3 regions of the Kineococcus gynurae genome follow, and region 3 is predicted to be linked to each of the others. Evidence: riboswitches for the same ligand, from Rfam matches in the RefSeq annotation. Region 3 holds a riboswitch; each other region holds the start of a gene.

Region 1 (2,251 bases), on a different contig from region 3:
CGCCGTCGCGATCATCAAGCACGCCAACCCGTGCGGCATCGCCACGGCCGACGACGTCGCCACCGCGCACGCCCGCGCGCACGCCTGCGACCCCGTCTCGGCCTTCGGTGGGGTGATCGCCGCCAACCGTGAGGTCGACGCGGCCACGGCCGCCCAGGTCGCCGAGGTGTTCACCGAGGTCGTCGTCGCCCCCGGGTTCACCCCCGAGGCGCTGGAGACGTTGCAGGGCAAGAAGAACATCCGTCTGCTGCAGCTGCCCGAGGGGTACGCCCGCTCCGCGCAGGAGTGGCGCCCGGTCTCCGGGGGCGTGCTCGTCCAGACCCTCGACACCATCGACGCGGAGGGTGACGCGCCCGCGAACTGGACCCTGGTGGCCGGGGACGCGGCGGACGCCGCGACGCTCGCCGACCTCGAGTTCGCCTGGCGCGCCGTCCGATCGGTGCGGTCCAACGCCATCCTGCTGGCCAAGGACGGGGCCTCCGTCGGTGTCGGGATGGGCCAGGTCAACCGCGTCGACTCCTGCCGGCTGGCCGTGGAACGGGCCGGGGCCGAGCGGGCCACGGGTTCCGTGGCCGCCTCCGACGCGTTCTTCCCCTTCGCCGACGGGGCGCAGATCCTGCTCGACGCGGGCGTCCGGGCGATCGTCCAGCCCGGCGGGTCGATCCGCGACGAGGAGGTCTTCGCCGCGGCCCAAGCCGCCGGGGTCACCATGTACGTCACCGGGTCGCGCCACTTCGCGCACTGAACCGGCCTCCGGTCGGGGCGGCGGTAGCGTGACGCGGGTGTCCGCGCCGCCGCCCCCCGGCCTCACCCGCCCCCCGGCCCACCCGGCGACGGCGGTCCTGCTGGCCCTGCTGGGCGGCGTGGCCCTGGCGCTGCTGACGACCTGGGTGGCCGGGCCCACGGCGGGCGGTCTCCTCCTCGCGGCCGACCTCGCCGTCGCCGCCGTGCTGCGCCTGGTGCTCCCGGTCCGGGTCGCGGGGGCCCTGGCCGTCCGCTCGCGCGGGGTGGACGTCACGACGCTGCTGGTGCTCGCCGTGCTCTGCGCGGCGCTCGCCTCGGTCCTCCCGCTGCCCCCGGTCTGAGACCGCGCGCGAGCGGTACCTGTCGCGGCCCCGCTCGGGTTACGCTGCGACCTGCCATCCAGAGCGATCGAGAGACCTGGCTCGTCGACGTCGCAGCAACCGGCCGACCCCCGGTGCTACCGCCAGGTGCGATGGGAGAGACGAATGACCAGCACGACCCCCGCTCAGCGCGCCCTGGCGCCGGTGAAGTTCGCCTACTGGGTGCCCAACGTCTCCGGCGGGCTGGTGATCTCGACGCTGCCGCAGCGCACCAGCCACGACCCGGCCTACAACGTCGAGGTCGCCCGCGCGGCCGAGCGCGTCGGTTTCGAGTACGCGCTCTCGCAGGTCCGCTACGCGGCCTCCTACGGCGCCGACGCCCAGCACGAGTCGACCTCCTTCTCCCTCGCCCTGCTGCTGGCGACCGAGAAGCTCAAGGTCATCGCGGCGGTCCACCCCTTCTTCTGGCACCCCGGCGTGCTGGCCAAGTTCGCCGCCACCGCCCAGGAACTCACGAACGACCGGCTCTGCCTGAACGTCGTCTCGGGCTGGTTCAAGGACGAGGCGGTCAACCTCGGGGTGACGTGGCCCGAGCACGACGACCGCTACGTGCAGTCGGAGGAGTTCATCCGCATCCTGCGCGGGGTGTGGTCGCAGGACGGGTACACGCAGGACGGACAGTTCTTCAACGTCCGCGACATCACCATGCGCCCGCAGCCGAAGCGCCAGCCGGAGATCTTCCAGGGCGGCAACTCGACCGCGGCCCAGGCGATGGCCGGGCGGGTCAGCGACTTCTACTTCCTCAACGGGAAGTCGATCGCCGACGCGGCGGCCCAGGTCCGCGACGTGTCGGCCCAGGCCGCGCTGAACGACCGGCAGATCCGTTTCGGCATCAACGGTTTCGCGGTCGTCCGCGACTCCCGCGCCGAGGCGGAGCAGGTCCTCGAGGACATCATCGCGCACGCCGACGCCCAGAAGGTCGAGGGTTTCCGTGCCTCGGTGCAGGAGGCCGGCAACGCCAGCCCCGACCGCAAGGGCATGTGGGCCGACAGCGAGTTCCGCGACCTGGTCCAGTACAACGACGGCTTCCGGACCGGCCTGGTCGGGACCCCGGACGAGGTCGCCCGCCGCGTGCTGGCCTACCGCCTCGTCGGGATCGACCTCGTCCTGCTCGGTTTCCTGCACGT
Region 2 (2,251 bases), on a different contig from region 3:
CAACCAGGAGGCGATCTCCAGGGCCGACGCGGACTGCCGGGCCATCCGCAGCGAGAGGGTCTCGATGCCCTGCTGCAGGAGGAACGAGTTGAAGGGCGCCAGGGTCGGCCCCAGGCGCGCGGCCAGCGCCCGCAGATAGCCCGGGTAGGCCCGCTCGCCGTACCGCTGCGCGTAGGAGGCGCCGCCGAGCACCGCGGTCTGTTCCTCGAGGTTCGCCACGGTCCCGGGCAGCGCACCGGCGGCCGTGACGACCACCCCGCCGAGCGCGCCGCCGTGGCCGGAGAGGAACTTGCTGGCGGAGTGCACGACGACGTCGGCCCCGTGCTCCAGCGGGCGCAGCAGGTAGGGGGTGGCCAGGGTGTTGTCGACCACCAGTGGCACCCCCGCGGCGTGCGCCGCGTCGGCGACGAGCCGCACGTCCAGGACGTCGTTGCGGGGGTTGGGGATCGACTCGGCGAAGAACGCCCGGGTGGTGGGGCGGACGGCGTCGCGCCAGGCCCGCGGGTCGCGCGCGTCACGGACGAGGTCGACCTCGATGCCGAACCGGGCGAAGTTCTCCCGGAACAACCCGCGCGACCCCTCGTAGAGGCTGTCGGCGGCGACGAGGTGGTCACCGCTGCGCAGCAGACCCAGCAGCGCGGTGCTGATCGCCGCCTGCCCGCTGCCGACCGCGACCGCCTCCGCGCCACCCTCCAGCGCGGCGACCCGGCGCTCCAGGGCGGCCGTCGTCGGGTTGCCCATCCGGGTGTAGACGTACCCCTCGTCCTCGCCGGTCTCCCCGGCGAAGCGGGCGGCGGCCTCGTCGAAGTCGGCGAAGACGAACCCCGCCCCGAGGTGGACGGGGGCCACCCGGGCGCCGTGGCCCGGGTCGGGGAGCACCCCGGCGTGGACCTGGGCGGTGCTGAACCCGGGTGGGCCGACCGGGGGGAGGTCGCCCGCAGCCGAGACGGACTCGACGAACGCGGGCAGGGCGGGGCTGGGCAGGATGGGGCTGGGCAGGGTGGGGCTGGGCAGGGTGACGGACACGGGTGACCTCGGTCTCGGGTGCGCGGCGACGGGCCGCCGGCGGAACGACGGGGAACGACGGGGGACGGGTGCGGGGGCGTCAGCCCCGACAGCTCCCCGCGGCGATCCGCAGCAGGTCCACGTGCCGACGGCGCACGAGCGGCACCGAGCGGTGCGCGACCCGGGACGGGACTCCGACGTGGCGACTCTTCAACTGCGGCACAGCACACCTCTTCCATCGTCCTTGGCGGGAGCACCGTTCGGGGCGGTTGCTGCGGCGTCGTCGAGCCAAGTCTCTCGGCCGCTCTGGATGGGAGAGATCAGTGGACTCCAGGACGGGCGCCGCTGTCAACCGCCGCCCGGGGTCGAGGCGTCCGACCGTGCGTGCGAGGCTTCGGGCATGGCCGTCGTGAAGATCAATGCGATCGAGGTTCCCGCCGACGGGGGGCCCGAGCTGGAGCGTCGCTTCGCCCACCGCATGGGTGCGGTCGAGGGGACGCCGGGCTTCCTGGGGTTCGAGCTGCTCCGCCCGGTCCAGGGCGAGACGCGCTACTTCGTCTACACGAAGTGGGAGACCGAGGAGGCGTTCCAGGCGTGGGCGAACGGCGGCGCCCGCGAGGCGCACGCCGGGGAGCGGGCCCGCCCCGTCGCCACCGGCTCCAGCCTGCTGGAGTTCGAGGTCGTGCTCGGCGCCGTCCCGGTGGACCCGTCCGCCGCGAGCTGAGCCCCGGGGACCCTCAGCCGGTGAGCCGGGAGAGGGCCTGCCTCACCTGACCGAGGTGGGCGCGCATCGCCTCCGTGGCCGCCTCGACCCGGCCGGCGACGACCGCCTCGACGACCCGGGCGTGCTCGTCGTCGGAACGGCTGCGACGGTCGGGGATGAGGTTGAGGGTCTGCGACTGCGCGGTGAGCGCGGACCGGATCTCGGCCAGCATCGACTCCAGCACCCGGTTGCGGGCGCAGGTCGCGATCAGGGCGTGGAACCGCGCGTCCATCCGGGCCCACTCCCCCGGGTCGGCCTCGACCCGCATGCGCTGCAACAGGTCCTGCAGTTCCTGCGCCTGCTCCGGAGTTCTCCGCGCCGCCGCCCATCCGGCCGCCGGGACCTCGACCAGGGGCCGGACCTCCAGCAGTTCGTGGGCGGCGTAGTTCGCGAACACCGGGTCCGGGCCCAGGCTGTCCTTGACGACGAACGACCCCGCACCGGTCCGGGCCTGGGTCAGCCCCAACGCGTGGCACGAACGCA
Region 3 (2,251 bases):
GCGGCCGTCGAGGAGTCCGTCCGGGCCGCGGGCGGGGAGGTGCTGGTCGCGACGGGGGACATGACCGAGGACGCCGGGTTCCGCTGCGGTCTGGAGCTGCTGGGCGGCCGTGACCGACCGAGCGCGGTCGTCGGCGCCAACGACGTGTCGGCCGTGGGGCTGCTCGCCGCGGCCGACGAGCTGGGGTTGCGGGTGCCCGAGGACGTGTCCGTCACCGGCTACGACGACATCGCCCTGGCCCGCTCGCGGCGCACGGCGCTGACGACGGTGGACAACGGGGCCGCCCGGGTGGGCGGCCTGGCCGGGGAGGAGCTGCTGGCCCGGATCGCCGACCCGCACCGGGCCCCGGTCACGACCCTCGTCCCGCCCCGGCTCGTCGTCCGGACGACCACCGGACCGGCGCCCGACTTGTCCCCAGGTTGATCCCCAGACCGTCGTCAACAGGTGTGGACAAACGTGGGGATATCACGCTATGTGTCAGAGAGGTGGACCTAGAGTGATCTCGGTTGACGACCGGTGCCCGTGCGGGACGGGGGAGACGTACGGGGGGTGCTGCGGTCGTCGGCACGCCGGTGAGCCCGCCCCGACGGCCGAGGCGCTCATGCGCTCGCGCTACTCCGCCTTCGCGGTGGGGGACGCCGCCTACCTGCTCCGGACCTGGGACGCCGCGACCCGCCCCACCGACCTCGACCTCGACCCCGACGTGGAGTGGCGCCGCCTCGTCGTGCTGGGCACCGAGGGCGGCGGGCCCCTCGACGACGCCGGCACGGTCGAGTTCGAGGCCCACCACCGCCACGAGGGTCGTCGCGGCCACCAGCACGAGCGCAGCCGGTTCCGTCGCGTCGGCGGACGGTGGGTGTACGTGGGCCCGGTCTGAACGACGTCCGGCGGTCGGGTGGACACCGGTCGCGCGCGTGTGGTTCTCTGCCCGGCAGGTCAAGAAAGCCGACACGAAGCCCCGGCTCGTCGGCTGGCAACCCTCCTCGTCGTGGGGTGCCCCGGGTGATGACCGGGCCCGCGCAGCACCGCGCGGGTAAGGACGCTCTCGAGGAGACCGGCGATGTCCGCTGTCAGCACGCCCCTGCCCGTCACCGAACGGCTCCGCCTCGCGCGGGGCCGGATCGCGCCGCTGCTGGAGGGGATCGCCGCGGGCGTCGTGCAGCGCGAGCAGGACCACGTCCTGCCCTACGAGCCGGTGCGCGCCCTGGTCGAGGCCGGGTTCGGGCGCCTGCGGGTCCCCGTCGAGCACGGGGGCGACGGCCTCGACCTCCCGGCGCTCGCCGAGATCCTCGTCGACGTCGCCGCGGCCGACTCCAACCTCCCGCAGATCTTCCGCGGGCACATCGCCTGGGTCGAGCAGCTGCTCACCCTGGGCGAGACCGACCGGGCCTACCGGGACGCCTGGTACGCCCGGATCGTGGCCGGCGAGTTCGTCGGCAACGCTTGGAGCGAGACCGGGTCCGGGGTCACGGGCAAGCAGCAGACCGTCGTGACCGAGGGTCCCGGGGGCCTGCGCGTCGACGGGCGGAAGTTCTACACGACCGGGTCGATCTTCGCGGACTGGACCGACGCCACCGCCCGTCGGGTGGGCCCGGGGCAGAGCCCGGACGACGACGACCTCGAGGTGGTCACCGCGATCGTGCGGACCCGGCAGCCGGGCGTGCAGATCAGCGACGACTGGGACGGCTTCGGCCAGCAGCTCACCGGGACCGGGACCATCGTCTTCACCGGTGCCGAGGTCGACGCCGCCGACGTGCGGCCCTTCGCCGAGCGGTTCCGTTTCCAGACGGCGCTCTACCAGCTGGTCCTGCTCGCGGTGCACGCCGGCATCGCCGAGGCGGTCGAGCGCGACGCCGGGCACGAGGTCCGGACCCGCACGCGCAGCTACACCCACGGGCTCGCCCCGCTCGTGCGCCACGACGCGCAGGTGCTGGCCGTCGTCGGCGAGATCTCGGCGGTGGCCTGGACGGCGCGCCAGCTCGTGCGGGGGGCGGCCGAGGCCCTCCAGGCCGCCGCGGACACCGCCCACGACCGTGACTCCGCCGCCGACCAGGCTGCGAACGCCGTCGCCGAGATCCGTACCGCGCAGGCCCAGACCGTGCTGTCGGAGTCGGTGCCGCGCGCGGCGACGCTGCTCTTCAACACGCTGGGCGCCTCGGGCGTCGGTCGGGGCAAGGACCTGGACCGGCACTGGCGCAACGCCCGCACGGTCGCCTCCCACAACCCGGTCATCTACAAGACCCGGATCGTG

What was found. Region 3 has a riboswitch for S-adenosylmethionine ahead of ACFFKU_RS01745 (acyl-CoA dehydrogenase family protein). Riboswitches for the same ligand answer to the same signal wherever they lie in the genome.
Region 1: it holds a riboswitch for S-adenosylmethionine, as region 3 does, so the genes downstream of both, sfnG (dimethylsulfone monooxygenase SfnG) here and ACFFKU_RS01745 (acyl-CoA dehydrogenase family protein) in region 3, are expected to answer to the same signal.
Region 2: it holds a riboswitch for S-adenosylmethionine, as region 3 does, so the genes downstream of both, ACFFKU_RS08940 (O-acetylhomoserine aminocarboxypropyltransferase/cysteine synthase family protein) here and ACFFKU_RS01745 (acyl-CoA dehydrogenase family protein) in region 3, are expected to answer to the same signal.

Annotation. Positions count from the first base shown of each region.
Region 1 covers NZ_JBHLUI010000010.1:384,923-387,173, forward strand. The annotation lists gene purH (bifunctional phosphoribosylaminoimidazolecarboxamide formyltransferase/IMP cyclohydrolase) at 1-745, shown strand, start outside; gene ACFFKU_RS15570 (DUF3017 domain-containing protein) at 783-1,085, shown strand; SAM riboswitch class I at 1,137-1,223, shown strand; gene sfnG (dimethylsulfone monooxygenase SfnG) at 1,230-2,251, shown strand, end outside.
Region 2 covers NZ_JBHLUI010000008.1:545,332-547,582, reverse strand. The annotation lists gene ACFFKU_RS08940 (O-acetylhomoserine aminocarboxypropyltransferase/cysteine synthase family protein) at 1-1,026, opposite strand, end outside; SAM riboswitch class I at 1,238-1,322, opposite strand; gene ACFFKU_RS08935 (antibiotic biosynthesis monooxygenase family protein) at 1,406-1,729, shown strand; gene ACFFKU_RS08930 (FadR/GntR family transcriptional regulator) at 1,743-2,251, opposite strand, start outside.
Region 3 covers NZ_JBHLUI010000003.1:79,854-82,104, forward strand. The annotation lists gene ACFFKU_RS01735 (LacI family DNA-binding transcriptional regulator) at 1-423, shown strand, start outside; gene ACFFKU_RS01740 (YchJ family protein) at 473-877, shown strand; SAM riboswitch class IV at 935-1,046, shown strand; gene ACFFKU_RS01745 (acyl-CoA dehydrogenase family protein) at 1,061-2,251, shown strand, end outside.